Regions from separate parts of the Rathayibacter sp. AY1H3 genome, predicted to be linked through region 2. Evidence: predicted binding sites of a transcription regulator. Region 2 holds the regulator's gene; the other holds the start of a gene.

Region 1 (14,374 bases), on a different contig from region 2:
TCTATCGAAAGACCGTAACGGTCAGTAAAAATGCCCGAGCGGAGGGCGTGCTCAAGGATGGAGGCCGTGGACGTCTTCACTCCAAGTCTGTTACTTACAGACCAACAGACTTCCGAATTTCGGCCTCCGACCCGCCCGCGATCTGGTCACTTCTCGCGAGAAGAAGATCGATCGCTACTCGGATGAGGGTGTTCTCCGTGATTCGCTCGGTCCCGGCGGGCCTGATTCGCGTGAGTCGACGCGCGTGCGCAGTCAGTGCGGTGTACTGATCGTCTCGGATCTTCGCTTCTTTCCTGGCGAAGGACCGGTAGCCGGCTCCCTCAGCCGGGTCCTGTCGAGTTGCAGAAGCGTCGTCTTCCACTTCCGGCGACTTCGACGGCTGAAGAGGTTTCACCGCCTCTGGGGATGCTTCGAGGGGAGTGAGAGACAGATCCGCCTGAGGCGGCGTAGACAGCATTGCGCTGAGGTCCTGGCGGGCCATTAGGAGCTCCTCGTGGTCGAGTGCGCCCAGATGGAGGTGAGCTCCAGGGCGACTGCGTTGTAGTCGTAGATCGCATTGGCGGTTTGCCTGGTGTCGGGGTACTGCGTCACAACGTCTCCGGTGAGCGGCGAATCGCTGATCGATTTGTACTGTCGGATGTGCTGCTTGAAGCGAGGGAGCTTGAGGCTTACATCCACGAGATTGACCCAGTCTTCGAGGAGGTTCGGTACACGCATGTCCACCTTGCCGAGCAGGACTCGGTACGGAACATCTCGCGGCTCGATGAGCTTGCTGATCGTGTTGCGCGTCGGATCGACAGCAAGCGCTTCTGGAACCATCGGCACGATCGCGAAGTCGGAGACATCGAGAACGGCACCGAGGATCGCCGTATCAGTCAGATTTCCTGGTGTATCTACGAAGACCACGTCGTACGGCAGCTCCCGCAGGCGTGTGAGCGTGTTGGGGTCGGTGTTCTCCGCGAAGTCGAAGGGCAGCCGCTCCCCCGCCCGAGCCGCCCACATGGTGGTCGACTGTTGGGGGTCGACGTCGACCACGAGCACTCGCGCGTTCTTGGCGGCGACTGCCGCAAGGTTCATCAGGCTCGTCGTCTTCCCGACCCCGCCCTTCTGATTTGCCAGGGACACGATGCGCATGGATGCTCCTATCACTTCCGTAGTTACAGACTACCAAAGTTCGGCCGTAGATCTCCAACTTCGGAAGTCTGTAACTTACGAAGTGCGTGGTCGACCGCTACCCCGACGACCCAAGTTGCACCTGGTCGCCCTCCGAGCAGGGCTGGCGCATCGATGGATGCTCACACAGCAGGTCTCTTCTGACGCTTGAGCCGGTTCGTTCCACAGGTCCAAGTGGCATGCGGAACACCTCCACTGCCGCTGCAAGCAGGTTCGCCCGTTAGTTGATCCAGGACCTACAGAACTACGAAGTCTGTAACTCTGTACACCTGTTCTGCTCCGTATCCGCTGGCGCACAGGGCTCCCCTCTTGCGATGTGACTTACAGAGTTTGTGACTCTGTAATTTACAGAGAACGACGCTGCGACCTGTAGCCGAAGTTACAGACTTCGTAGTTCTGAATCTTCCGAAGTTTGGACTCATACCGCAATCTGGTTCAGGTTTCCGTGCGCCGGCATCTGCGGTCAGTGCGCGAACGCCGTCGCCAGTTCGCCCCAGTGGGTTGTGGAGCGTGGGGAGAGCGCGCCGCGCTTCATCGTCCAGACGGGTCCCTTGCGGATTCCGGCGAGCCCGAAGCCGACAGCGGAGCGGCCGTGGCGCTTGGTCACGGCATCGATGGTCGCGCCGAGGCCCTTGGTATCAAAGACGGTGTCGAAGCCGTCGAGGAAGGCGTGGGAGTTCTTGGGGGAGAGGTTGGTGAGGATGACGCTTGCGCTGTTCAGAGCGCACGGTGGAGGTGGTGGAGGCAGACGGTGACGACGCCCCAGATCTGGAGGTCGCTGAGCTCGGGGACGAGGATCGGCGGGTACTCGGAGTTCTCGGCGCGCAGGATGACGCCGCCGCGGGAGAGCTCGAGGCGTTTGACGGTGAGTTCGCCGTCGAGGATCGCGACGACGACGTTGCCGTGCTTGGGGGAGAGGGAGCGATCGACCACCAGTTCGTCGCCGTCGCTGATGCCGGCGCCGATCATGCTCTCCCCGGAGACGCGGACGATGAAGGTCGACGTCTTGTCGCGGATGAGGTGGTCGTTGAGGTCGAGGGAGCCATCGAAATAGTCCTGGGCGGGGGAGGGGAACCCGGCAGCTACCGCGTCGCCGGCGACGAGGAACGCGATCGCCACGGCGTCCAGCGCCGGAGTCGAGATCCGCTCCACGATCGTCACAGTCATCTCGATACCTCCTGACCAGTTCGAACATACGTTCGATGAAGGTCGAGTGTAAGTCGGAGGGTCCGACAGCGCTCCTAGGCACCAATGGTCCGGCCGCTGGGTGGAGCCGTCTCGGGCGCGTCGAGCTCGTCGGAAATCCATGTCAACGTCGAGGGGCAGCGTCGGGGCTAGGCAGCGGTCGAGGACCACCAGAGCGATCCGGGGGCGAGCATGCCGGTGCGTCCCCAGTGCAGCGCCTCGCGGTGATCGCCGCGGCCGGCGGCGTCGCGGGGGTAGAGCGGCCAGACGCGCTCACCGGGTGTGGTGTCCTCGAACAGGGGTCGGCTCGTGACGTGTCGGCGTCGAGGGCGTTGCCTGGGGGAGGACGAGCGGTGGGTCAGCTCGGCTTGCCACCAGGCCCAGACTTCGCGCTCGACGTCGTAGCGATGGGCTCGATCTGCGAGGGCTCCGTGAACGCCGAGGGTGCGAGCTGCGGCGGTGCGCAGGTCGCGCTTGGCGCGAGTCCACCCGGTCGTGTGCTTGATGATCAGCCGGTGTGTGCGCAGGCGGGAGAGGGCGGTGGCGGCGGTACGGCTGGTGACCCCAAGCAACGTGGCGGCGGCGTCGAGGGCGAGGGTCCCTTCGCGGCGCAGCAGAGCGTAGGTCTTTCCTGCCAGGTGTCCCAGGCCGGCGCGGGTGAAGAGGTCGTGCCGGGTGTCGGTGAGGTCTGCTTCGAGCATGGTGAGGAGCATGGTTCGTTCGGTGAAGATCGGCCCGGGGGGGCGGGGGTTATTAGTAGTTGTGACCGGACCTTGCAGTAAACCTGTGGAAAGGTGCTCGGACAGTCGCCATTCGCTGGCGTTCGAGCCGTCCGCGCGGACGACGAGCTGCACGTAGCCGTCCTCGCGCAGCGTCCGCAGGGCGCTGGCCGCGGTCGTTCGGCCCAGGCCCGCGAGGAGGGCGAGGTCACGGATGGAAGCGGCCACGGTGCGCTTGCCGGTGTGCAGGGTCAGGTAGGCCAGAGCGGTGAGGATCGTCTTCTCCGACGTCGCCCGCTCGGTCCGCCCCCACCGGCCCGGGCTCACCCGGAACCGCTCGACGAGGGCGCTGACGGAGCCGACGAGACTCTCCAGCTCCACCAGGTCGCCCGGCTCGCGCTCGGACGGGAGAACGGCGTGCAGCGCCGCGTACTGGAGCGCCTTCTGCCACTGCCGCGTCAGGCGCTCCGCCGCTTCGTCGCGCGAGCGCGGACGGCGGTTACCGCGACCGGTGTTCTTGGTCCGGAAGTGCTCCATCCCGGGAGCGGTCCGAGCGGCGTGCTCGACGTCGGTCAAGGACCAGCCGGCGTGCGCCGCGGAAAGCAGACACATGAACGCCGTCCACGACGGATTCGCACCGCCACCCGCGGCCGCCATGTGCCCGGCGCCGGCAGCGCTGAGCTGGCGGTGTGCCCGATGCGTGGTGGTCGGGGCGGCCGGGGGAGCAGCGTCGATGGCGCGTGGCGGGCGGGAGGCTTGCAGCGCAGCGGTCACGGCCTCAATGGCGGCCGCGGTGACGGTCGCATCCAGCAGCTCCTCTGCGCGACCGCGCAGAACGCTCGAGAAGCTGCCGTCGCGGTGCGGGGACAGGGGAGGTCGAGCGGCGCCGGTTCGGGGGTTGCAGAGCATCCCGTGATCCAGCGTGCGGAAGTTCGCGCGCGCGGCGATCGCCAGCCGAGCCACCAACTCGGCCGGAGCACCCTCGGCGAGTGCGATCCACAGGTGCCGGCCGCCAGTCCCGGAGGACTGGCACACGAGATGGGCCACCTGGTGTGTGTCCAGAACGGCGGAGAGAGCGTCACAGTCGTCCGCGGCCTGCTCCATGAGGTCCGCGTCGACGCCGTGGGAGTCCTTGCCGTCGAAGTCGAAGCAGAGCAGCCGGAACGTGCCGGCGTCGTCCGTAAGGTAGACGGCCCAGGGAGTGCTCGGGGCGACTGGAGAGATCAGGAACGCCGTGGGGTACGCGTTCTCGTCCAAGCGCCCGTAGGCGTCGCGGCGCATCGTCCGGACAGTGCCGCGCGGGCTCAGCCGACGCGTCAGGGACCATGCGTCGCCGCCGAGCGTCGACGAGCTGCTACGGCGCGCCGAAAGATCCATCATTGAATCTCTCAGCCCGTCGTGTAATCTTTCGGGCATAGAGAAGCCTCCCGTGAGGGTGGTGACTTGATTAGCTCGGACCCGTTGCTTTGGTCGGTGTCGGGGTACGAGCTACGAAACTTGGTGAGGCCCGCTTCGGCGGGCCTCCTTCGTTTAAGCGGCGGAGATGTGCGCCTCCTGGTCGATATCGAACGTCGGTGCCAGCACGGGCAGACGCCCGGTGGAGTCGCGGAGCTGATCTGCCAGAAGCTCGAAGTACAGCGAGCGGGAGACGCCTGAGGCCTTGGCGGCGCCGTCGACGTCGTCCTTCAGCACGTGGGGCATCTGAAACTCGACGGGCACGGTGACGGCGCCGTTGCGCGCGCGTCGCTTCTGCTTGATCGGAGCCATGCCTCCAGAGTGCTGATCTAACCCCGGGATTGTGCGCGCCACGCCGAGCGTAGGGCGGATCAATCCCGGGATTAAGCGCGATTGCTGCCGAGGGACAGGGGCGTCAGCCCAAGTCGCGCCGTGACGGCCCCTACCTGCCGGGGCATGAGACTCCCGTCGAACAACCATGTCGGCACCCTACCAAAATAGGTGCTGCTACCGTACCGATTCCGGTACACCATCCAAAGAGTCAGCCAGGACTCTGAAGCCACTCACGAACCGAAGCGTCGAATGCGTCCGGCGCGACGTTGTACTCCCAGGCATGCGCAGCGGGCGGGAGCAGGGCTAGCGCGCTCCGCTCGACGTTCACGCTCACGAAGGCCCGTGACAACGAGGCAGGCACCTCCCGATCTCCGTCTGAGTGGATGAGGAGGGTTGGAACGGTGAGTCTCGGTCCTCGGGTCCAGTCCAGGGCATCGAAATCGATGGGCCCGGGAAGTCCTACAAGGGTGCTGAGGGGGCGAGTGGAGAGCGCGAACGTCCCAAGTGCACCCACCACCGATGGCAGATGAGCGCGGCGCGCTCCAGCCCGAATGACCTGCCGCCAGTCGGTGGCGGGCGCGATGAGGACGAGGGCTGTGATGAGTTGGCGGTGTCGAGACCGCTCGGTGAGTTGAAGTGCGATTCCGCCACCGAGGGACCAGCCGAACAGAACGATGCTGTGCGCTCCGTGCTCCACGGCGTAGTTGATCGCAGCATCGACGTCATCCCATTCGGTTTGACCGAGAGTCGACGCCCCGTTCTTCGTTGGTGGCCCATCTCCGTCACCTCGGAACGAAGGAACGAGTGACGTGTAGCCGAGCTTGCGTGCTGCCGGGACTGAGCGCAGCGCGGTGATGCGGGTGGTGCGGATGCCGTGCACGTGGATCGCCCAGGTTGTTTCGCCCTCGCCGCCGGTCGACGGGAAGAGCCACGCCGGACACGGGCCTATTGGCGCGTCGACGTGGATCTCGCGCACGCGCGGGTCGATGTCCTCAGGACGCGCGAAGACGTGCCCGGTCCATCGGCCTTCGTGAGCGGTGGAGAGATCGCCGCCGGTGACTCGAAGAACCTCGCGGCGAACGGTCCGCTCGATCGCGTCGTGATGAAGAATCCGGCCGACGAGCGCGTGGCTCCGATCGGAGTCGAACCAGAAGCCGTACTCGCCGTTGTGAAGGGTTTCGGGCGTGGCGTGGAGAGTGAGGCTGTCCGGGGTCGCCGAGAGGACCTGCATGGTCTTCTTGCGCCCGGGCAGCACGACTCGCCGCCCCAGGACGACACCGATGCCTGCCAGCAGGGAGAGGGCAGTCACAGCGGCTCCCGCTACTCCTACGACAGCTCTCACGCCGACTTGCCGGGCGCTCATCGAGTCCAAGCTCTTGTGGTCGCGGGGGAGGGGAGCTGTTCCATAACGATGGCCTCCGCCGCTGCAACGTGACGAGCGTCGGCTGGTGTCAGACGGCCGCGGTGAGCGTTCTCGAAGTCGCGTAGCGCGATGACCAGGTCGTATACGACCGCGATCGATGATTCGTCTCGAACGCGACTTGACCCGTTCGTAGTCCGCATCACCGCGAGTCTGCCGGCGAGGCGCCGAAGTCGCCGTGCATGCCGACTGAGTCGCGCCTCGCGCATGGCCTTCTGCAGTGTGAATGAGGCGATTCCGGTGACGATGAGGATCACGCCGCAGTAAAACAGGAAGTCGAACGCGTTCCGCAGGAGGACGCGGAAACCGAGGTCGGTGACCTCGAAGTGGTCGAGGGACAAGACGATGATCTCGTCGATGCAGGCGAGGATGACGAGGCTGCTGCCTGCGACGAAGAAGCCGTAGGAGCGCGCTTTTCTGCGACGGAGACCGAGCAGGAGCATCGTCGAGATGGCGAGGATCGCCGTCATATAGATGCTGGCGTAAAGCCAGGTACCTGTCTGGGAGATGTGCTCGGTGATGAACGTTTTCGAGGTGGGTTCCTTGTCGGCGATGAACAGGAACGGCACGACGAAGGACACGAGCATGGCGGCGAGGATGAGCTTCCTCGTCCAGAATCGCGGGGTGCTGCGGGACTGAAGGAGGGCTGCTCTCATGACCAACCAGAACGCGGTGGTCGCCAGGACGTTCTGGGCGAGGTTGATGTAGTTCTCGCCACCGAGGAACCGGTCCAATCCGGGGTGGACTCGGGTGAGGAGCGCGAGGGAGCCGACTCCGCTCGCGAGCCAGGACAACCGGCTCGAGGGCTGGGAGACAGCAGCGGGGATCCGGGCGACGAAGACGACGGCGAGGACCACAAGAGCGATCAGGGCTAAAGCCTGCATCTACCCGAAGACCTCCTCGTCCTCCCGGAAACGAGGACGCAGGAGTGAGCGGGAAAGAAGATGGGCGAGGTGCTCTGCTTCGCCTTCGAGGATGCGCCGGTCCCCATCAACGTTCTCGAGGTCCTCCAAGCCGCCTGCTTCCAGGAGCCGGCCGCGCACGACTCCGTTCGTCCCCCGATAGGAGGCGACGGAAGAGTCGTCCCCGAGGACGTTGCAGCCGGGGTGGCGGAGGGCGATATGAGCGAGTTCGTGCAGGATGCAGTGCATCTGGTAGAGCCGGGTATCGGTCGAGCGGTAGAGAATCTGGGCCTCGTCGGGAAAATCGACCCAGAGAGCTGTGAGCGTCTGCCAGTCATCGTCGTCGATGGCATCGACGTGGATCGGTTTGCCGTGCAGGTCAGAGACATGCTTGAGGAGGGCATCCAGGGTCTGATCGTCCTGGAACCGGTTCTCCTCGAACGTCTGCGTCGTGCGTGCGGCGACGTCGGCGTGTTCGAACCACAGGGCTTCATTGCTCTGGGTGGTGCTCATTCGGTAGTGCCCTCCTTCGGAGTTCGCTCGATCGACAGAATCGCCTTGGTCACGGCGGCGAGCTGCTTCGCGTTCATGCCCCCCAGCGCTCGAGCACTGATCGAGGTGGCTCCGGTAGCCAGTAGCGCCCGGTGGAAGCGGATCTCCGCTTCGATGAGCTCGCTGGCTTCGTCTTCACGCCTTGCGGTCAGGTACTCGTAGCTGACGCCGAAGAACTCGCTGAGACCGACGAGCAGATCGACCGGGAGCCGCGTGGAGCCCTCCAGCTCAAGCAGCTCATCCCAGTCCTTCGGCTCGAAGCTGATGTCACGACCGCGGATGGACTGAACGAGGGTGTCGAGAGTGAAGATCTGAGCATCCGCACTCGTCGGCCCTTCGGCGAGGAATCGGAGTCGTCGAGCGAACTCCCTGCCGTCGATGCGCTCAGCAGTGAGCTCTCCGCCACTGTCTTCCGGGTTCGGAGAAGACGCGAGCTGCAGCACTTCGTACGGTTCGACCCCGAAGGCTCCAGCGAGCTTCTCGATGTCGTTGGTGGTGAACGGCGCTTCGCCGCGCAGACGGATGTAGAAGTAGTTCGCCGAGATGCCCGCAGCACGGATGAGTTCGGTGTTGGTCAGCCGTGCACGATCGCGAAGCGTCTCAACCGCGCGGACCACGCGTCGCGAAAAGTCGGTCGGTCCCGGCGCCGGTCGTCTAGCCACCCCTGGAATGTACCAAAGATGATATAAGCCCATTTCGGTAACCGAACCGGGTTGCATTAGCTACCGAAATCGGTAGTTTTGACGTGTGCCCGCTTCTTCGTCTCGGTACTCGACCGTCTTGCTCGCCCTCATCGCCTCCCTCCTCGTGAGCGGCTGCTCGCCGACTTCGCCAGATGAGGCGTCACGTGAGACCGCCTCACCTCTCCCCAACACCCGATTCTCATCGCCGACGCCGACCCCTGAGGGCGTACAACCGGTCGACACGGAGCCGTCCCCAGAACCGTCTCTCATGAGCACAGCCGTCGCGATTGCGACGGAAGCGGTGATGGCGTTCTGCCGTCCAACGCTCGGTTACGACACCTGGATCAGCGAGCTCTACCCGTTTTTGAGCCAGCGGGCAGCAGTGGCCTACGAGACGGTCGACCCGGCGAACGTGCCCTGCACGAGTCTCACGGGCGCTGCGACCGTCCGCGACGGTGACGGCGCGTTCACGATGCGCATCCTCGTCCCCACTGACGCGGGGGAGTACTCCGTGTACGTCCACCGCACCACGGAGAGCACTCCCTGGTCCGTTGAGCAGATCACTCCTCTGGCCTCGGAGTAGCCGAGTGGAGAAGGGCGGACTGGGGGTGCTGGCGGCGGTCATGGTGCCCGTCGTGGCGGTCGCGATGCTGTTGTGGGTGCTGTTCTTCGGCGGTTCCGCTGCCGCGGCATGCCTGCCAGGCGGGGGACCCGTCAACGTCTCCGCGATCTCTGCGGACGCGAAGGTCGGCGCCTATGGGCACGACCAGCTCGTGAATGCAGCACTGATCGTGAACGCGGGAGCGGCGAAGGGGCTCGGCGCGGACGGGCAGACGCTGGGCGTGCAGACGGCGATCGGGGAGTCCTCCCTGGTGAACATCGCCTACGGGGACGGTGCGATCAACCCGGACGGGTCAGTTGCCGACTCGACCGGACTGTTCCAGCAGCAGTCGAGCTGGGGCACCGTCGAGCAGCGCATGGACCCGACAATCTCGGCGGGCTTCTTCTACGACCGCCTCGTGGCGGTTGAGGGCTGGCAGTCGATGGAGCCCTCCATCGCGATCAACATGGTCCAGCGCAACGCCGACCCGAACCATTACACGAAGTACCGCGCCGACGCCGTGGCGATCATGACCTACCTCAACGGCCTCGGCAGCAGCGCGACCGCACCCGCGACGAACGTTGTACCGGTCGAACTTCCGTCGACGCCGGCCAGCACCGCACCTGCGACGGCTGCGCCGATCCGTGGATGCGTCGCCGTGTCCGGTGACGCGCAGGCCCTCGCAGCCGCACTCGTGACGGCGATGGACGAGGGGCGCCTGCGTCTGCTCGAGGACCGCTACGCGCAGCAGATCCGCGACATGGCCGCCGGGACCGCCAAGGAGAACTGCGGCATCGACGTCCGCATCCTCCAGATCATCACCATCGCGCTGAACACGTTCGGGAAGGTCGGCGTCTCCGACCTCAACCGACAGTGCACCGGCTCGCTCCTGGGCGCAGGCACCGGCTCCTCGCACTGGATGAACGGTGGCGGGAACGCGGTCGACTTCTTCTCCTTCGACGACACGGCCACTACCGGCTGCGACGCGAACGCGCTGCAACTGCTGACGGTCCTGGACCCACAGGTGCCCCAGGGCTCCCGCGCCGGCCAGATCCAGTGCCGCTCGACCACGTATCAGCACATCACCCAGTTCGGTGACACCCCGAACCACCTGCACTTCGACGTCGCCTACGCCGACGGCCCCCTCACCACCGGATAACCGGACCCTTTCGACGTCGCACCCGCGGCGCCGATCACCCCGCACCACCCACCACGAAACGGAGCACACCATGTCTGCACTGCTCGCAGCAACGACCGACATCCTCACCACCGCGGGCGCGCTCGGCGCGGTCGTGCCGGATCCGGGCCCCGGGGGCATGCCCCCCGGGTTCGAGGCCTTCACCACGGTCATGGGCTGGGCCAAGTGGGTCGGCCTCGGCGTCGCCGTCGTCGGCCTGATCATCCTCGGCGTCACCATGACCGTCTCCGCCCGCCGCGGCGAAGGCGGCGAGATCGGCGGCTGGCTCGGACGCCTGCTCGTCGGCGTGATCATCGTGTCCGCCGCGTTCACGATCGTCGGCTTCCTGATGGGCGCGTAGCGTCCGGAGGAAACCGACCGCACCACCAACGAAAGGCACGACGTCATGAGCGACACGGAGAAGCGCAACCCGTTCACCAGTCGAGGATTCATCTTCGGAGCGATCGTCTTCGGAATCCTCGTTCTGGCCGCGATCCTGCTCGCCGTCACGTCCCTGGACAGTGGTGGCGGGCAGCGCACCGCCACGCCCGCCACCACTGCAACGCCCACCTCCGAGGCCTCAGAGCTCGACGCCGATGCTGCGAGCATCTGCGGCCTCCCTGGACTCGACGAGAGCGGCAGCCTCGCTGCCGCACCCGACGCGGAGTGGACCATCGTCGGGACCATGGCAGCGCCCTCCTCAGAGGATGCAGGGCCTGGCGTCGTCGACGCCGACGGAGTCCGCAGCTGCTACGCGCACACCGTGGAGGGCGCAGCCTTCGCCGTGGCGAATCTCTGGGCGATGGGGACGGACGGCCGTCTGAGCGATCTCGTCACCGAACGCCTCACCGTCCCCGGCCCCGGTCGAGACGCCGCGCTGGCCCGCGAGACCACTCAGAGCAACACCGGCCTGAGCTCCCAGATCGCCGGCGTGAAAGTCCTCGCCTACGACGGCCAGAACGCCACCATCGACATCGCCTTCCAGATCTCCGACGGACGTCTCATCAGCTTCCCCTACGCCCTCAGCTGGTCCGAGGGCGACTGGAAGTTCGTGCTCACCGACGACGGACTCCCCACCTTCCGCCCGGTCGCTCTGCAGAGCCTCGGCGGCTACCTCCCTTGGAGCGGCACCACATGACCCCAGTCCCCGACAAAGAGCCGTGCTCCGTCGTCGACGTTCTCTGCTGGACCGGAGAAGGCATCGGCAACGTCGTATCGCAGGCGTCGAACGACGCTCTGCAGCAGTTCGTCAACAACATCCTGGAGGGCTTCGGCAAAGCGGTTGTCTCGCTCGGCACCCTCTGGGTGAACGTTCCCTCCCCGGTGACTGTCGTCGACCGGGGAGGCGGCGTTAACGGCGGCGGCACACCGCCCCTGCCTGAGGCGTTCGAGACGATCCTCGGCTATGTGACGTGGGTCGCGGCGGGCCTCGCGGTCATGTCGCTCATCATCGCCGGCGTCATGATGAGCACCCGTCGCCGCCACGGCGACGGCGAGGCGCACATGGGACGCATCGGCGTCATCATCTTCGCCGTCTTCCTGCTCTCCTCCGCCTCAGCGCTCGTCACGGGGTTCCTACCCCTGGCGCTGCACCTCAACGAATCTTCGAGCGTCGTCGGCTGGGTGCAAGGGCAGCTCGAGTGGTACGCCGGAGGACTCGCGATCCTGTCGATCCTCGTCGCCGCCGGCCGCATGGTGTGGACGCAGCGCGCGGGCGAGTTGCGCACCCTCGCCCGGTCGGTACTGACGCTGATCGCCGTCGCCGGCGCGGGACTCGTCGTGATCCGTCTCGCCACGCAGGCAGGCGACGCCTTCTCGATCTGGATCCTCAACAACTCCACCGACTGCGACGTCACCAACGGTGAGAGCAACTGCTTCGGCACGAACATCTTCGCGATGATTTCGCTGACCGCAACGTCGGGTATCGGCCTCATCGGCTTGTTCCTCCTCGGCATCCTCGCCGTGCTCATGACCTACGTTCAGATCGCGCTCATGGTGTTCCGCGGCGCGATGCTCGTCGTCCTCGCCGGCATCTTCCCGATCGCCGCGGCCGCGACCAATACGGAAATCGGGCAGCAGTGGTTCAAGAAGACGATGGCCTGGACCCTCGCCTTCATCCTCTACAAGCCAGCCGCGGCAATCGTCTACGCGATCGCGTTCCGAATGACCGGCACTGATCTGTTCAAGTCGGACGGCACCGGGCTGTTCCAGATCGTCACGGGCCTCGCGCTGATGCTCATCGCGCTCGTGGCCCTGCCCGCGCTGATGCGCTTCCTCGTCCCCGCTGTCGCCTCGGTGGGCGGGGGCGGAGGAACGCCCGGCGGCGGTGGCTTCGGCTCCGCACCGTCCGGCAGTAGCGCCTCCGCAGGCAGCAAGGGGTCACCCGCTGCGACTCCGGCCGCCTCCGGTGCAGGCGGCGGCGCAGCAGCAGGCGGTGGCGCAGCTGGCGGAGCTGCGGCCGGCGGTGGTGCGGCAGCGGGCGGTGCGGCGGCAGGCGGTGGTGCCGCAGCCGCGGCAGGAGGCCCGATCGGTGTCGGCCTTGCGGTGGCAGGGAAGGCCGCCGAAGGCGCGAAGCACGCAGCAGGGGCGGTCAAGGCCGCCACGGACGACGCCACTGGCGGCAACGGAAGCGGGAAGTGATGAGCACCACGACTCCCACGCGCAGCGCTGAGGCGCCGCGCACGTACGGCAATTGGCGTCGCCCGCAGACTGCGGGACTCGGCGGCCTCGGACAGCTCGCCACGGGCGTGCTGTTCGTCGGCATCCTCTCCTCGATCATCGCGTCGATGTTCTCCGGCCTCGGGGCCGCGCTGATCGTCGCCGCGATCTTCGGCGGGATCTTGCTGACGGTTTCAGTGAAGGACAAGCACGGGCAGAGCGCCCTCGGAAGGACGGTGAATCGCGTGAACTGGATGCGGACGAAGGCCAAGGGAGCGAACGTCTACCGTTCCGGTCCCGCGGGTCGAGCGAAGTGGGGCACGTTCCAGCTCCCCGGACTGGCCGCGGCGTCGCAGCTTTCAGAGCACGAGGACTCGCATGGGCGCCGGTTCGCTCTCGTGCACGTCCCCTCGACCAAGCACTACACCGTCGTGATCGCCACGGAGCCCGACGGCGCCGCGCTGGTGGATCAGGAGCAGGTCAACAACCAGGTCGCGGAGTACGGGATCTGGCTTTCCAACCTCGGAGACGAGCCTGGCATCGAGGCAGCCTCCGTCACCGTCGAGACGGCCCCCGACACCGGTACGCGCCTGCGCTCGGAGGTCGAGGGGTCGATGGACCCGGATGCGCCGGAGTTCGCTCGAGCGATGCTCTCGGAGGTCGTGAGCAGCTACCCGGTCGGGTCGGCCACGATCCGCGCCTACGTCGCGATCACCTTCTCCTCCTTGTCTCGCATCGGCGGGAAGCGCCGCAACGCGAAGGAGGTCGCCGCCGACCTCGCCGCCCGCCTGCCCGGCCTGACGACGAGCCTTGCCGCGACAGGGGCCGGCGCTGCACGGCCGCTCGGTGCTCAGGAGCTGTGCGAGGTGATCCGGATCGCCTACGACCCCGCCGCCGCCGTCCTGATCGATGAGGCCCGCGCCTCGGGTGACGTGCCCGAGCTGTCCTGGACGGACGTCGGCCCCGCGGCCGCTGAGTCCCGGTGGGAGTCGTACCGGCACGACGGTGCCGTGTCGACGTCGTGGACGATGACCTCCCCGCCGCGCGGAGTCGTGCAGTCGGGGATCCTCGCGCGCCTGCTGGCTCCGCACCGCGACGTCGCCCGCAAGCGCGTCACCCTGCTCTACCGCCCCATCGACCCCGCCCGCGCCGCGGCGATCGTGGAGGCGGACCTGAACGCGGCGCAGTTCAACAACTCCGCGTCGACCAAGCCCACCGCCCGCTCGACCCTCTCCACCCGCTCCGCCCAGGCGACCGCGGCGGAGGAGGCCTCCGGGGCTGGCCTGCTCAACTTCGGCCTGATCGTCACCGCGACGACCACCGACGCTGTGCACGAGGCGGACGCGCGCGCGGCGATCGACTCGCTGACCGCTGCGGCGCGTCTTCGGGTGCGGCCGGCGTTCGGGTCGCAGGAGACCGTTTTCGCTGCTGGTCTGCCGCTGGGGCTCGTGCTCCCGCGTCACCTGCGCCTGCCCACCGAAGTGAGGGAGTCCCTGTGAGCCTGATCACCCGCCTG
Region 2 (14,374 bases):
GAGTCTTCTCCAGCGCACCCGAGAGAGGTGATCGTCCCGTCCACGTCGTGCCTGCAGCACGGCGCTCGCACCCTGTGACGCGGTTCCCGAGGCGGACCTCGAGAGCCGCAGCCCTGCCTCCGGTGGTCTGACGACCCTCGGGGGCGGAGTGCTTCTGACCCGGTAACCTTGTGAAGCGGTCAAGCGCGGGTGGGAGAATCTCCACTTTCGAACCGAGGACATGCCTCGGAGCCCGGACAACCATAGCAGACCGGCGGCCCGCCCGACAGACCGGATCCGGCCGCCCCTCGATCCTCTGCTCCGGCGGCCGCGCCCCTCCACCACGGACGACGAACGAAGGACCCATGGCCCAGTACGACGACGACTACACGCGACGATTCGGCGAGGACGGCGGAGCCTCCGACGTGGAGGCCGCGCGCGACATCGCGGAGGTCCCGGCGGTGGAGATCATCACCACCGCCGCCGTGCACCTGATGAGCGCGGCCGCCGTCAAGTGCGGGCTCGCCGACGAGCCCGGAGCGCAGGTCGACCTCGACGAGGCGCGCAAGCTCATCAACGCGCTCGCGGGCCTGGTCACGGCCGGGGCGCCCGACATCAGCGACATGCACGCCCGGAGCCTGCGCGACGGCCTCCGCACCCTCCAGCTCGCGTTCCGTGAGGCGTCCCCGATCGCCGACCCGATCGGCAAGGGCCCGGGCGAGAAGTGGACCGGCCCGGTCACCTGATCGGGAGTCAGCGGGCGGCGGCGAGCTGCAGCGTCATCGAGTCGACGCGCTGCGCGACGGTCTCGTCGGCCGCCCACCGCTCCCCCAATCGCGCGACGAGGGCGCCGAGCGCGTCCTGATCGAGCCCCGGGCGCAGGCTCAGGACCACCACGAGCTCGGGCCCCGCGAGGCGCTGCTCCGGGTCTCCCGCGCGCACCTCGAGCGAGGCGACCGCCCGCTCCCCCTCCGCAGCCGCGCGCAGAGCCAGGAGCACCTCCGCATCGGCGGGGGCCGGCCGCCAGTCGCCGCCCTCCGCGATCGCCCAGAGGGCCGGGCGCCGGACCGCGAACTCCCGCTCGGACGCGGGGTCGAGGACCATCACCTCGGTGCCCTCCGCGACGGCCGCCAGGGCCGCGCGGCGCCCGTCGACAGGGACGGGACGGGCGGCCGGGTCCCACCGGCGCATGCTCTCGACGCCGCTGAAGACGGGGAGCACCGTGCGTCCGTCGGGTCCGGCGACCGTGACGATCGCGAGCTCCTGCGTCTTGTCCGCCCGGAGTCCCCCGACCCCCTCGGCCTCCTCGCCGAGGCGGGCGACCAGCGGGATGAGCAGGCGGGACGTGCGGAGCGCGTCGACCACGGCCTCCGGGCCGCTAGTGCCGCGGGTGAAGGACTCGAGCGCGGCGACCAGCGCCTCCGGGGCGCTCCCGTCGTCCTCCGGTGCTGCGCTCGGCTCGAAGTGCCGGCCCGCCCAGGGGGTGCCGGCGGAGTCGGTCAGATGCGCCGGGAGCGGGCGGGGCTCACTCGGATGCGACATCCAGGGCCTCCGCGAGCGTGAACGCGCCCGCGTACAGCGCCTTGCCGACGATCGCGCCCTCGAGCCCCTGGGGCACGAGGTCGCGCAGCGCGGCGATGTCGTCGAGGTTCGAGATGCCGCCCGAGGCGATCACGGGGCGGTGGGTGCGGGCCATGACCTGCTCGAGGAGCTCGAGGTTCGGGCCCTTGAGCGTGCCGTCCTTCGTGACGTCGGTGACGACGTAGCGGGTGCAGCCGGCCTCCTCCAGGCGGTCGAGGACCTGCCAGAGGTCGCCTCCCTCCTTGGTCCAGCCGCGCGCGGCGAGCGTGGTGCCCCGGACGTCGAGCCCGACGGCGATCTGGTCGCCGTACTGCGCGATGACGCTCGCGGCCCACTCGGGGTTCTCGAGCGCCGCGGTGCCGAGGTTGATGCGCTTCGCGCCGGCGCTCAGCGCGGACTCGAGGCTGCGGTCGTCGCGGATCCCGCCGGAGAGCTCGACGTTGACGCCCTTCACCTGCCGGATGACCTTCTTCATGATGCCGTGGTTGTCGCCGCGGCCGAAGGCGGCGTCGAGGTCGACGAGGTGGATCCACTCCGCGCCCTGGTCGGCCCAGTCGCCCGCGGCGTCGATCGGGTCGCCGTAGTTGGTCTCGGTCCCGGCCTCGCCCTGCGTGAGCCGCACGGCCCTGCCGCCCGCCACGTCGATCGCGGGCAGGAGGACCAGGCCCGGGGCCTTGGTGAACTCGCTCATCGTCATCCTCAGTCTCGGAGCCGGTGCCGGCCCCTGGAGGCGCCGACCACCGGCCGATCCTAGTTCGTGCGGAGGGTGCCCAGCCAATTGGCCAGCAGCCGGAGCCCGGCGGCCCCCGACTTCTCGGGGTGGAACTGCGTGGCCGAGAGCGGCCCGTTCTCGACCGCGGCGATGAAGGGGCCTCCGTGATCGGCCCAGGTGACCGCGGGACGCGGGAACGGGGGCATCACGTCGAGCGACCACTCGCGGGCGCCGTAGGAGTGCACGAAGTAGAAGCGCTCCTCGGCGATGCCGTCGAAGAGCACCGAGCCCTCGGGAGCGGAGACGGTGTTCCAGCCCATGTGCGGGACGACCTCGGCCGGGAGGAGGTCCACCGTCCCCGGCCACTCGCCCAGGCCCTCGCTCTCGACCCCGCGCTCGACGCCGCGCTCGAAGAGCACCTGCATCCCGACGCAGATGCCCAGGACGGGGCGCCCGCCGGCGAGGCGCTTCTCGATGATCTCGCCGCCGCGGGCGCGGGTCAGCGCCGACATCACGGCGTCGAAGGCGCCGACGCCGGGCACGAGGAGGCCGTCCGCCTCCAGCGCCCGCTTCCGGTCCCCCGTCAGCTCGACGTCGGCCCCGGCGAGCTCGAGCGCCTTGACGGCGGAGTGCACGTTCCCCGAGCCGTAGTCGTAGACCACGACGGAGGGGCGGGCCGAGCTCACAGCGCGCCCTTCGTCGACGGCACGCCGGAGACGAGCGGGTCGAGGGCCTTGGCCTGACGAAAGGCGCGGGCGAACGCCTTGAACTCCGCTTCGGCGATGTGGTGCGGGTCCCTGCCGCCGAGCACCGTGACGTGCACGGTGAGGCCGGCGTTGAACGCGATCGCCTCGAAGACGTGGCGCACCATCGACCCGGTGAAGTGGCCGCCGATCAGGTGCAGCGCGAAGCCCTCCGGCTCGCCGGTGTGCACGAGGTAGGGGCGCCCCGAGATGTCGACGACGGCCTGCACGAGCGCCTCGTCGAGGGGGACGAGCGCGTCGCCGAAGCGGGAGATCCCGGCCTTGTCGCCGAGAGCCTGTCGGATGGCCGTGCCGAGCACGATGCCGATGTCCTCCGCGGTGTGGTGGATGTCGATCTCGATGTCGCCGCGGGCCCGGACGCGCAGGTCCGTGAGCGAATGCTTCGCGAACGCCGTCAGCAGGTGGTCGAAGAAGGGCACGCCGGTCTCGAGATCGGCGACGCCCGTGCCGTCGAGGTCGAGGGAGAGCTCGATGCTCGACTCGTTGGTGGCACGGCTGAGGGAGGCGGTGCGCCCGGGTGCGGCGCTCGGGGAGGTCATGCCTCCCAGTCTATTCGCGCCGCGTCACCGACCCAGGGCGGACCTCTACTCGCGCGAAAGCGCCACCGCGGGGTCGGCCGACGGTGCGGGGAGGGAGGCGAGCGCCTCGAGGAACGCGGTCGTCTCCTCCTCGGTGCCGGCGCTGACGCGGAGGTGGTTCGGGATGCCGACGTCGCGGATGAGCACGCCGCGGGCGAGCAGGCCCTCGAACACGGCGGCCGGATCCGCGACGCCGCCGAAGAGGACGAAGTTGCTGCCGGTCGTGTACGGGCGGTAGCCGAGGGCGCGCAGTCCGTCGATCATCCGGTCGCGCTGCACGATGATCTCGCCGACCATGGCGAGCATCTCGTCGGCGTGAGCGAGGGCGGCGGTCGCGGCGGCCTGGGTGAGGGCCGACAGGTGGTACGGGAGGCGGACGAGGCGGAGCGCGTCGATCACCGCGGGGTCGGCGGCGAGGTAGCCCAGGCGGACACCGGCGAAGGCGAAGGCCTTGCTCATGGTGCGGGACACGAGCAGGCGCGGTCGCCCGGGGAGGAGGCTCAGCGCGGTGGGCGCGCCCCTGCCGGCGAACTCGGCGTACGCTTCGTCGACGACGACGATGCCGTCGGTCGCGTCGTAGACCGCCTCGATCACGGCGAGGTCGAGCGGCGTCCCGGTCGGGTTGTTCGGCGCGCAGAGGAAGACGATGTCGGGCCGGGCCCGGCGCACCTGCTCCGCGGCGTACTCGGCTCCGATCTCGAACTCCGCCTCGCGCGGAGCGGGGATCCACTCCGCTCCGCTCCCCGACGCGAGGATCGAGTACATCGAGTAGGTGGGCGCGAACCCCAGCAGCGAGCGCCCGGGACCGCCGAACGCCTGAAGGACGTGCTGGAGCACCTCGTTCGATCCGTTCGCAGCCCACACGCCGTCCGCGGTGAGCCCGTGACCGAGGTAGCCGGCGAGGGAGTCGCGCAGCTCTCGGAACTCGCGGTCGGGGTACCGGTTGACGGTGCGCAGCGCCTCCGAGACCCGCCCGACGATGTCGGCGATCACGTCGTCCGGGACCGGGTGGGTGTTCTCGTTGACGTTGAGGGCGACGGGCACGACCGCCTGGGGTGCGCCGTACGGGTGCTTGCCTCGGAGGTCGTCGCGGAGGGGCAGGTCGTCGAGAGTCGTCACCAGGGAATGGTAGCGAAGCGCCCGACGCGGACGACCGGGCAGCCCGGCTCAGCGAGCGGTGTCGTACTCGGCCGGGACGGCGAGGCGCTGCCCGGGCTCGACGCCCGCGCTCGAGAGCTGGTTGAGGGAGAGGATGTCGTCGACCACGTCGCGCGGGTCCGCCTGCGGGGCGAGCTCCTCGGCGAGCGACCAGAGCGACTCGCCCGCGTGGACGGTGACGTACTGGAACTCGACTGCAGCGGCGTCGCTCGACGCGACCGCTCCACCACCGTTGAGCCCGAAGGCGAAGGCACCCGCGACGATCGGCAGGGCTCCCAGAGCGGCCACCACGGCGCGGCCGCGGCGCGTGAGGCGGAGACGGGTGCGGACGATCCGCGCCTCGCCGAACGCGTTCATCGGCTCGGAAGCGGACGGCAGGACCTCGACGGGCCGGGCCGCGGACGAGCGCTGCAGCGGGCGGGAGGTGAGCTGTGCGGTCATGGGATCGCTCCTTTCAACAGGGATTCGGAGAGGCCCTCGGCCGGGAGGGCCGCCCCGAACGCCTGTACCGAACATATCTTCGAACGATGAAGCGGTCAAGAGACCGTTCCAGCTGATCCGCGTGCGGACTTGCGCGCGACACACTCGAACGAATGTTCCGAGTCGGGAGTTCCGGCGGATACAGTTTCGAGAGCCTGGTCGTAGTACAGCAGCGACCACCGACATTCCTTGTCGGGTCGCGACCGGGCGGGCGCGCACGCGGCGTGCGCACCGGGAAGAGGGAGCATCGTGAGCGACGCGCAGAGGGCCGGGACCCCGGCCGCCAAGACGAAGGCGGCCGCAGGCCGGCGCCGGAAGAGCCTGAGCGCCAAGCAGCTCGCGATCCTCGACGCGATCCAGCGCTCGGTGTCGAGCCGCGGCTACCCGCCGAGCATGCGCGAGATCGGCGACGCGGTCGGCCTCGCCTCGCTGTCGAGCGTCACCCACCAGCTCAACCAGCTTGAGCTCAGCGGCTACCTGCGCCGCGACCCGAACCGGCCCCGCGCCCTCGAGATCCTCATCGACGTCCCCAGCTCGACGGAGGACGACGGGTCGTTCGAGTCGACCGCGACGGTCGGCGACGCGGCGATGGTCCCCCTCGTCGGCCGGATCGCGGCGGGCGTGCCGATCATGGCCGACCAGCAGATCGACGAGGTGTTCCCGCTTCCCCGGCAGCTCGTCGGCAAGGGCGAGCTCTTCATGCTCAAGGTCGTCGGCGAGTCGATGATCGACGCCGCGATCTGCGACGGCGACTGGGTCGTGGTCCGCTCGCAGCGCACCGCCGAGAACGGCGAGATCGTGGCGGCCATGCTCGACGGCGAGGCCACCGTCAAGGTGCTGCGCCAGCGCGACGGCCACACCTGGCTGCTGCCCCGCAACTCCAACTTCGAGCCGATCCTCGGCGACGAGGCAGAGGTGCTCGGGAAGATCGTGGCGGTCCTGCGCTCGGTCTGACACCGGGCGTGCAGGAGGGGCCCGACCGGCGTGCAGCCGGCCGGGCCCCTCCTGCGTTCGACGGGCACCGGCGATCGGGGCGCGCGCCCCTCCGTCGCGGTCACGGGAAGGCGGAGGAGGGCCGCCGAAACCCCGTCGCCGAACCCTCCGGCCGCCGCCGGTCGGTGGTGCGGGTCGCCGCACCCCCTCCCGGATGCGCCGAGCGCCCGCCTCCCTGACGGGGAGACGGGCGCTCGGGTGGTGGCGATCAGGCCTGGACGGCCGCGCGCGGAACCGCGAACTCGGTGAGCGAGCCCGCCAGATCGGCGTGCACGAGGGCGACCACGTGGGTGCCGCCCTCGACGTACTGCGTCGACAGGATCCGGCCGCTGCGGTGCAGATGCGAGATCACGTCGCCACGGTCGTACGGCACGAGCAGGTCGATCTCGACGTCCGGCTCAGGCAGGATCTCGGCGATCCGCGCCTCCAGCTCGTCGATGCCCTCGCCGCTGCGCGCCGACACGAAGACCGCGTCGGGAGCGAGACCGCGCAGCACCAGCCGCGTGCCCTCGTCCACCAGATCGGCCTTGTTGAAGGCGATGATCTCGGGGATGCTGCGGGCGCCCACCTCGCCGATCACGTCGCGCACGGTGGCGATCTGCCCGGCCGGATCGGGGTGGGAGGCGTCCACGACGTGGACGATCACATCGGAGTCCGCGACCTCCTCGAGCGTCGACCGGAAGGCCTCGACGAGCTGGTGCGGAAGCGCTCGCACGAAGCCGACCGTGTCGGCGAGCGTGTAGAGGCGCCCGTCCTTCGTCTGGGCCTTGCGAACGGTGGCGTCGAGGGTCGCGAAGAGCGAGTTCTCGACGAGGACGCCCGCGTGCGTCATCCGGTTCAGCAGGCTCGACTTGCCGGCGTTCGTGTACCCCGCGATCGCCACCGAGGGGACGGCGTTGCGCTTGCGGTTCGCGCGCTTGGCCTCGCGGGCGGGCTTCATCGCCGTGATCTGCTTGCGCAGGCGCGCCATGCGGGTGTGGATGCGGCGACGATCGAGCTCGATCTTCGTCTCACCCGGACCGCGCGAGCCCATTCCGGCTCCCGCGCCCACCTGGCCGCCGGCCTGGCGGGACATGGACTCGCCCCAGCCGCGCAGTCGCGGGAGCAGGTACTCGAGCTGCGCGAGCTCGACCTGCGCCTTGCCCTCACGGCTCTTCGCGTGCTGGCTGAAGATGTCGAGGATCACCGCGGTGCGGTCGATCACCTTGACCTTCACCACGTCCTCCAGCGCACGCCGCTGGCTCGGTGCGAGCTCGGTGTCGGCGACGACCGTGTCCGCGCCGAGGGCCGCGACGAGCCCCGCGAGCTCCTGGGCCTTGCCCTTGCCGAGGTAGGTGCTCGGATCGGGGTGCGGGCGGCGCTGGAGCAGGCCGTCGAGGACCGTCGCTCCCGCCGTCTCCGCGAGCGCGGCGAGCTCGTGCAACGAGTTCTCCGCGTCCTCCAGCGAATTCTGCGAGTACACGCCGATGAGCACGACGTTCTCCAGGCGCAGCTGGCGGTACTCGACCTCCGTGACGTCCTCGAGCTCGGTCGAGAGGCCGGCGACGCGTCGCAGCGCCTGCCGGTCGTCGCGGTCGAACTGCTCGCCGTCGCTGTTCTCGCCCTCGTGGCCGGCGCTCTGCAGCGCCTGGGCTCCACCCGCGACGAAGCGCGAGTACCCTGCCGAACGCGACTGCGCGTTCGCCAGGACCCTCGAGACGACGTCCACGGCCTCGGTCGTGTCGGTCTCGTTCAGGTCTTCCGTCATCCGGATAACACTAACTCCTCAGGTCTTGATAGGTTCACTTCTCATGGCCGCCGAGCACTACTTCTCGAGTACTCCCGACGGCGACCTCCGGCCCCGCAGGATCCAGGCCCGCCTGGCCGGCCGCGACCTCGAGGTCACGACGGCAGGAGGGGTGTTCAGCCCCGGTCACGTCGATCTCGGCACACGCGTCCTGCTGGACGCGGTGCCCGACGCCCCCGCTGACGGGGACCTGCTGGACCTCGGCTGCGGCTGGGGCCCGATCGCCCTCGCGCTCGCCCTCGCCTCCCCCGACGCCCGGGTGTGGGCGGTCGACGTCAACCAGCGGGCGCTCGAGCTGGTCCGTCGCAACTGCGAGGAACTCGGCGTCCTCAATGTCAACGCCGTGCTGCCCGAGGATGTTCCCGACGACGTCCGCTTCCGCACCGTGTGGTCGAACCCGCCGATCCGCATCGGCAAGGAGGAGCTGCACCTCCTGCTCGAACGCTGGCTGCCGCGGCTCGAGGAGGGCGCGGACGCCTGGCTCGTCGTGCAGCGCAACCTCGGCTCCGACTCGCTCCAGACCTGGCTGGGCGCCGCGTTCGCCGGGCGGCTCGACGTGGAGCGCGTCTCCTCGGCGAAGGGCTTCCGCGTGCTGCGGACGACCCGCCTGGCCTGACCGGGTCCTCAGTCGATCCGGATCGTCCCGGTGAAGACGAGGTCGGCCGGGCCGGAGAGCCCGACGTGCTCGCCCTCCTCCGCCGCGAACATCGTCACGCCGAGCGTGCCGCCCGGGACCTCCACGCGCCAGGCCTGCGGAGCGCGCGCTCCCGCCCAGTAGCGCACCGCCAGTGCCGCCGCCGCGGCACCCGTGCCGCAGCTCAGGGTCTCGCCGCTGCCGCGCTCGTGCACGCGCATCCGGATCCGCCCGATCCCGTCGTGGACCAGGGGCTCGCCGGGAACCACGAACTCGACGTTCGCGCCGTCCTCGAGCTCCGGGTCGAGCTGCGGGATGTAGGAGAGGTCGGCGGAGTCGAGCTCCTCGTCGTTGCTGAGGGCGACGACCACGTGCGGATTGCCGAGGTCGATCCCGAGACCGGGGCGCGCGACCTTGAGCTCCTTCGCCCGCACCAGGGGCTCGCCGCCCGCCAGCTCCCAGCGGCCGAGGTCGACCTGGAACCCGGCACCGCTGCGGGTGACGTCGCGGACGCCGGCGCGGGTGCCGATCGGCAGGGTGTCGCCGGGCTCGAGCGCCGCGAGGCCGCCCGCGAGCAGGAACGCGGCGTAGACGCGGATGCCGTTGCCGCACATCTCGGCGATCGAGCCGTCGGCGTTGCGGTAGTCCATGAACCACTCCGCCTCGCTCTCCTCGGCCAGAGCCGCGGCGCCCTCCGGGATCGCGCGGGAGCGGACGGCACGGATGACGCCGTCGGCGCCGACGCCGAAGTGGCGGTCGCAGATCATCGCGATCTGCGCGGGCGAGAGGTCGACCTCACCGTCCGGGTCGCTGAAGAGCACGAAGTCGTTGCCGGTGCCCTGGCCCTTGGTGAAGTGCAGCTCGATCGTCATGGCGCACAGCCTAGCGAGGAGCGGGAGCGGCGGCCTGGGCGGCGGCGTGCGCCCGCGACACCAGGTCCGGCGCGTCGTACGGGAGCCGGTGGGCGCCGGCGTAGCGCCGGAACCAGCTGTTCTGCCGACGTGCGTAGCGGCGCGTGAGCGCCTGCGTCGCCGCGATCGCCTCCTCCTCGCTGAGGACGCCGGCACGCTGGGCGAGCGCCTGGGCGTACCCGATGGCCCGCCCGGCTGTGACGCCGCGCTCCAGGCCGAAGGGGACGAGCCGCTCGACCTCGTCGAGCATCCCGGTCGCCCACATCCGCTCCACCCGCCGGTCGAGGCGCTGCACCAGCTCCTCCCGCGGAGCCTCGAGGAACAGGATCGAGGCGGGGCGCCACCGAACCGGCTCGTCGGACATCAGCGCGCTGTGCGTGCTCCCGCCGGTGAGCTCCGCGATCTCGAGCGCGCGGACGATGCGCCGGGCGTTGTGCGGACCGATCCGCTCGGCCACTCCGGCGTCGATCCGGCGCAACCGCTCGACGAGGGCGCCCAGGCCCTCCCGCTCGGCGGTCTCCTCGAGCCGGCGCCGGACGGCCGGGTCGGTGCCCGCGAACGAGAACTCGAAGACGACGCTGGAGACGTACAGACCGGAGCCCCCGACGAGGATCGGCGTCGCCCCGCGCGCCAGCACGCTCTCGATCACGCGCCGCGCCTCGCTCTGGTAGCGGGCGACCGACGCCTCCTCCGTCACGTCGAGGACGTCGAGCAGGTGGTGCGGGACGCCCCGACGCTCGTCGGCGGGCAGCTTCGCGGTGCCGATGTCCATCCCGCGGTAGAGCTGCATCGCGTCGGCGTTCACGATCTCAGCGGCGCCGCCGTCCTGCCGGATCGCCTCGGCGAGCTCGAGCGAGAGGTCGGACTTGCCCGTGCCGGTCGCGCCGACGACCGCGATGAGCTCCGGCGCGGTATCGGGGGCTCCGGTCTCAGCGCTCGCCATCGAGGGCGTCGTAGATCGGCGTCGTCAGCGTGCCGGCGTCGCGCACGCGCAGCGACGGCAGGCCCAGCGAGACCCGGGGCGCCCCGCTCCCGCCCGGGGCGGCCGGAACTCCGCAGGACTCGGTCTGCGCCCGGTCCCAGGCGTCGCCCGCGCGGGTGCGGCGGATGCGGAGCGGCGCGCCGTCGGGCGAATCCGCCAGGAGGTAGAAGGGGGCGGCACGGGTGACCCGGACGGAGACCACGTCTCCGGGACGCGGCTGCTCGGAGCCCTCGGGCACGTCGAAGTGCACCAGACGGCTGTCCTCGGCGCGTCCGCTCAGCCGGTGCGTCTCCGTGTCGCGACGGCCCTCGCCGGTCGCGACGAGGACCTCGACCTCTCGGCCGACGACTGCGCGGTTCTCCTGCTCGCTGATCGCGTCCTGCAGGGCGACGAGCCGCTCGTAACGCTCCTGGACGACCGCCTTGGGGATCTGGTCGGGCAGCGTCGCGGCCGGGGTGCCGGGCCGGATGGAGTACTGGAAGGTGAAGGCGGAGGCGAAGCGGGCCGCCTCGACCACCCGCAGGGTCTCCTGGAAGTCGGCCTCCGTCTCGCCGGGGAAGCCCACGATGATGTCGGTGCTGATCGCCGCGTGCGGGATGCGATCGCGCACCCGGTCGAGGATCCCGAGGAACTTCTCGGAGCGGTAGGAGCGGCGCATCGCCTTGAGGACGCGGTCGGAGCCGGATTGGAGCGGCATGTGCAGCTGCGGCATCACCGCCGGCGTCTCGGCCATGGCGTCGATCACGTCGTCGGTGAAGGCCGCGGGATGGGGGCTCGTGAAGCGGATCCGCTCGAGCCCGTCGATGGTGCCCGCCGCGCGGAGCAGCTTCGAGAACGCCTGGCGATCGCCGAACTCGACGCCGTAGGAGTTCACGTTCTGGCCGAGAAGGGTGACCTCGATCGCGCCGTCGTCCACGAGCGCCTGGATCTCGGCGAGCACGTCGCCGGGGCGCCGGTCCTTCTCCTTGCCGCGGAGCGAGGGGACGATGCAGAAGGTGCAGGTGTTGTTGCAGCCGACCGAGATCGAGACCCAGCCGCTGTAGGTCGAGTCGCGCTTCGTGGGGAGCGTGGAGGGGAAGACATCGAGCGACTCGAGGATCTCGAGCTGCGCCTCGTCGTTGTGGCGGGCGCGCTCGAGCAGGCTCGGGAGGGCGCCCATGTTGTGCGTGCCGAAGACGACGTCGACCCACGGGGCGCGGTCGAGGATGACGTTCTTGTCCTTCTGCGCGAGGCAGCCGCCGACCGCGATCTGCATCCCCTCGTGGCGGCGCTTCACCGACGCGAGGTGGCCGAGGTTGCCGTAGAGCTTGTTGTCGGCGTTCTCGCGCACCGCGCAGGTGTTGATGACGACGACGTCGGCCTCGGCTCCATCGGCGGACACGTAGCCCGCCGCCTCGAGCGAACCGCTCAGCCGCTCGGAGTCGTGCACGTTCATCTGGCACCCGAACGTACGGACCTCGTAGGTCCTCGGCCGGGTCTCGGCGACGGGCGACGGGGCGGTACCGAGCGTGCTCATGGTGTGGGATTCTACGCTCCGGTCGGACCGCTCCCGGGCCGCCGTGTCAGCGGAAGCGGACGCTCGACCCCGGCTTGCGGATCGTCTCGCGGACGACGCGCTGCACGAGTCCGCCGGCGTAGCCGCGGCGCGCGAGGAACCCCGTGAGCCGGCGCTCGGCGACCTCGTCGGAGAGCGAGCGCAGGCTCGGCAGGCGCTTGCGCGCGAGCTCGAGCGCCGTGCGGTACTCGTCGTCGCCGTCCAGCTCGTCGAGCGCTGACGCGATCGCCTCGGGGTCGATCTTCCGCGCGCGCAGCTCCTGCTGGATGGAGGAGCGGCCGAGCTTCTTGCGGTCGCGGAGCGAGACGACCAGCTGCTCCGCCATGCGGAGGTCGTCGAGGTAGCCGAAGCGCGTGAAGCGCTCGAGGATCTCGAGGGCGTCCTTCTCGGCGACGCCCTCCGTGTAGAGGCGCGCCTCGACCTCGGCGACCGAGAGGCTCTTGCGGGAGAGCCCCCGTACGATCCGATCCGCGACCTGCTCGGGATCGATCTCCTCCGGGATCGCGATCGCGTCGTCGTCGTCCTCGTCGTCCGCTTTCTCGACGAACGCCGGCGTGCGCCGGGCGACGTGAGCCGAGAGCTCGGCGATCCGCTCGGAGGCCGGAGACGCGGCGCCGCCGAGGGCGGAGCCTCCCGACTCTCCTGCGACCGTCCGGGGAGCACTGGTGCTCGGCGTCCCGGCTCCGGACGGCTCCGGAAGCGACCCGGCCCCGTCGGCGTCCGGCGCCGCCGGAGCCCAGCCCTCGTCGCCCGCCGCACCCCGGTCGACCCAGGGCAGGAAGGCCACGGGGCGGCCCTTCGCCCCCTCCGCGGCCTTCTCCGCCACGGGCTAGGCGCCCTTGCGCACGGGCTGCTTGGTCTCGATCGCGACCGGCGCGGCCTCGACGGCCGCGTTCGGGTCGACGATCACGCCGAGCTTGACCAGGATGCGCTTCTCGATCTCGGCGGCCACATCGGGGTTGTCGATGAGGAACTGGCGCGCCTTCTCCTTGCCCTGGCCGAGCTGGTCGCCGTCGTAGGTGTACCAGGCGCCCGACTTGCGGACGATCTCGTGCTCGACACCGAAGTCGATCAGGCTGCCCTCGCGGGAGATGCCGACGCCGTAGAGGATGTCGAACTCGGCCTGCTTGAAGGGCGGGGCCATCTTGTTCTTCACGACCTTGACGCGGGTGCGGTTGCCGACCGCGTCGGTGCCGTCCTTCAGCGTCTCGATGCGGCGGATGTCGAGGCGGACCGACGCGTAGAACTTGAGCGCCTTGCCGCCCGCCGTGGTCTCGGGGCTTCCGAAGAAGACGCCGATCTTCTCGCGCAGCTGGTTGATGAAGATCATCGTGGTGTTCGTGGTGTTCAGTCCGCCGGTCAGCTTGCGCAGCGCCTGGGACATGAGGCGGGCCTGCAGGCCGACGTGGGAGTCGCCCATCTCGCCCTCGATCTCGGCACGCGGCACGAGGGCCGCGACGGAGTCGATCACGATGAGGTCGATCGAGCCCGAGCGCACGAGCATGTCGGCGATCTCGAGCGCCTGCTCTCCGGTGTCGGGCTGCGACACGAGGAGGGAGTCGATGTCGACGCCGAGCTTCTTGGCGTACTCGGGGTCGAGCGCGTGCTCCGCGTCGATGAAGGCGGCGATGCCGCCGTTGCGCTGCGCGTTCGCGATCGCGTGCAGCGTGAGGGTGGTCTTTCCGGAGGACTCGGGGCCGTAGATCTCGACGATGCGGCCACGCGGGAGCCCGCCGATCCCGAGCGCGACGTCGAGCGCGATCGAACCGGTCTGGATCACCTCGACGGGAGCGCGGTCGTCGCTTCCGAGGCGCATGACGGCGCCCTTGCCGAACTGGCGGTCGATCTGGGCGAGTGCGGTCTCGAGGGACTTCTCGCGGTCGGAGGAACTGGGCATGGCCGTCTCGCTCTCGTGTTCGTGGTGGTGTCGCCTACAGGCTGTCGCGACATGCCGGTGGCTGTCGGAGTGACAGTGCCGGCCGGCTGCGACAAGGCGGTGAAGCAGGTCCGTTCAGGTGTCTCCGACGGTACGCCCGACCACCGACATCGGGGCCGAGCGAGAGCGACTCCGTGGAGACGGGGCCGTTCCTGCTTCTGTGGAGGAGCCTAGACCCGTTCGAACACGGATTCGAGCACGAGCCGTCGGCGTGTCGAACACGGCTTCGGCGACGGGAGCGTCAGCGGTGGCGCTTCCGCGGATCCACGCCGTGCCACCGGGCCTCCGGGACGTCGTTGGCGCGGCAGAGGGCGAGCCAGACCTC

The links. The regulator LexA, encoded in region 2, represses DNA repair genes until DNA is damaged. The targets are predictions, from matches to a motif close to TCGAACANNTGTTCGA.
Positions count from the first base shown of each region.
Region 1: a site for LexA is predicted at 2,361-2,376, ahead of C5C33_RS14205 (LexA family transcriptional regulator). Genes of this name have one in related genera too.

Region 1 is NZ_PSUU01000039.1:3,919-18,292, reverse strand. It holds gene C5C33_RS18825 (hypothetical protein) at 95-481, opposite strand; gene C5C33_RS14215 (ParA family protein) at 481-1,134, opposite strand; gene C5C33_RS18620 (DUF4113 domain-containing protein) at 1,637-1,789, opposite strand; gene C5C33_RS14205 (LexA family transcriptional regulator) at 1,891-2,340, opposite strand; gene C5C33_RS14200 (hypothetical protein) at 2,508-4,181, opposite strand; gene C5C33_RS14195 (hypothetical protein) at 4,608-4,844, opposite strand; gene C5C33_RS14190 (S9 family peptidase) at 5,074-6,174, opposite strand; gene C5C33_RS14185 (hypothetical protein) at 6,225-7,169, opposite strand; gene C5C33_RS14180 (hypothetical protein) at 7,170-7,700, opposite strand; gene C5C33_RS14175 (helix-turn-helix transcriptional regulator) at 7,697-8,401, opposite strand; gene C5C33_RS14170 (hypothetical protein) at 8,691-9,005, shown strand; gene C5C33_RS14165 (hypothetical protein) at 9,010-10,182, shown strand; gene C5C33_RS14160 (hypothetical protein) at 10,253-10,561, shown strand; gene C5C33_RS14155 (hypothetical protein) at 10,607-11,338, shown strand; gene C5C33_RS19145 (hypothetical protein) at 11,335-12,840, shown strand; gene C5C33_RS14145 (SCO6880 family protein) at 12,840-14,357, shown strand.
Region 2 is NZ_PSUU01000009.1:57,388-71,761, reverse strand. It holds gene C5C33_RS05625 (DUF1844 domain-containing protein) at 345-725, shown strand; gene C5C33_RS05620 (SseB family protein) at 733-1,521, opposite strand; gene priA (bifunctional 1-(5-phosphoribosyl)-5-((5-phosphoribosylamino)methylideneamino)imidazole-4-carboxamide isomerase/phosphoribosylanthranilate isomerase PriA) at 1,505-2,251, opposite strand; gene hisH (imidazole glycerol phosphate synthase subunit HisH) at 2,311-2,958, opposite strand; gene hisB (imidazoleglycerol-phosphate dehydratase HisB) at 2,955-3,575, opposite strand; gene C5C33_RS05600 (histidinol-phosphate transaminase) at 3,621-4,733, opposite strand; gene C5C33_RS05595 (LysM peptidoglycan-binding domain-containing protein) at 4,782-5,213, opposite strand; gene lexA (transcriptional repressor LexA) at 5,502-6,206, shown strand; gene hflX (GTPase HflX) at 6,454-7,992, opposite strand; gene C5C33_RS05580 (class I SAM-dependent methyltransferase) at 8,036-8,647, shown strand; gene dapF (diaminopimelate epimerase) at 8,656-9,537, opposite strand; gene miaA (tRNA (adenosine(37)-N6)-dimethylallyltransferase MiaA) at 9,548-10,519, opposite strand; gene miaB (tRNA (N6-isopentenyl adenosine(37)-C2)-methylthiotransferase MiaB) at 10,506-12,074, opposite strand; gene C5C33_RS05560 (regulatory protein RecX) at 12,121-12,900, opposite strand; gene recA (recombinase RecA) at 12,943-14,010, opposite strand; gene C5C33_RS05550 (DUF3046 domain-containing protein) at 14,291-14,374, opposite strand, start outside.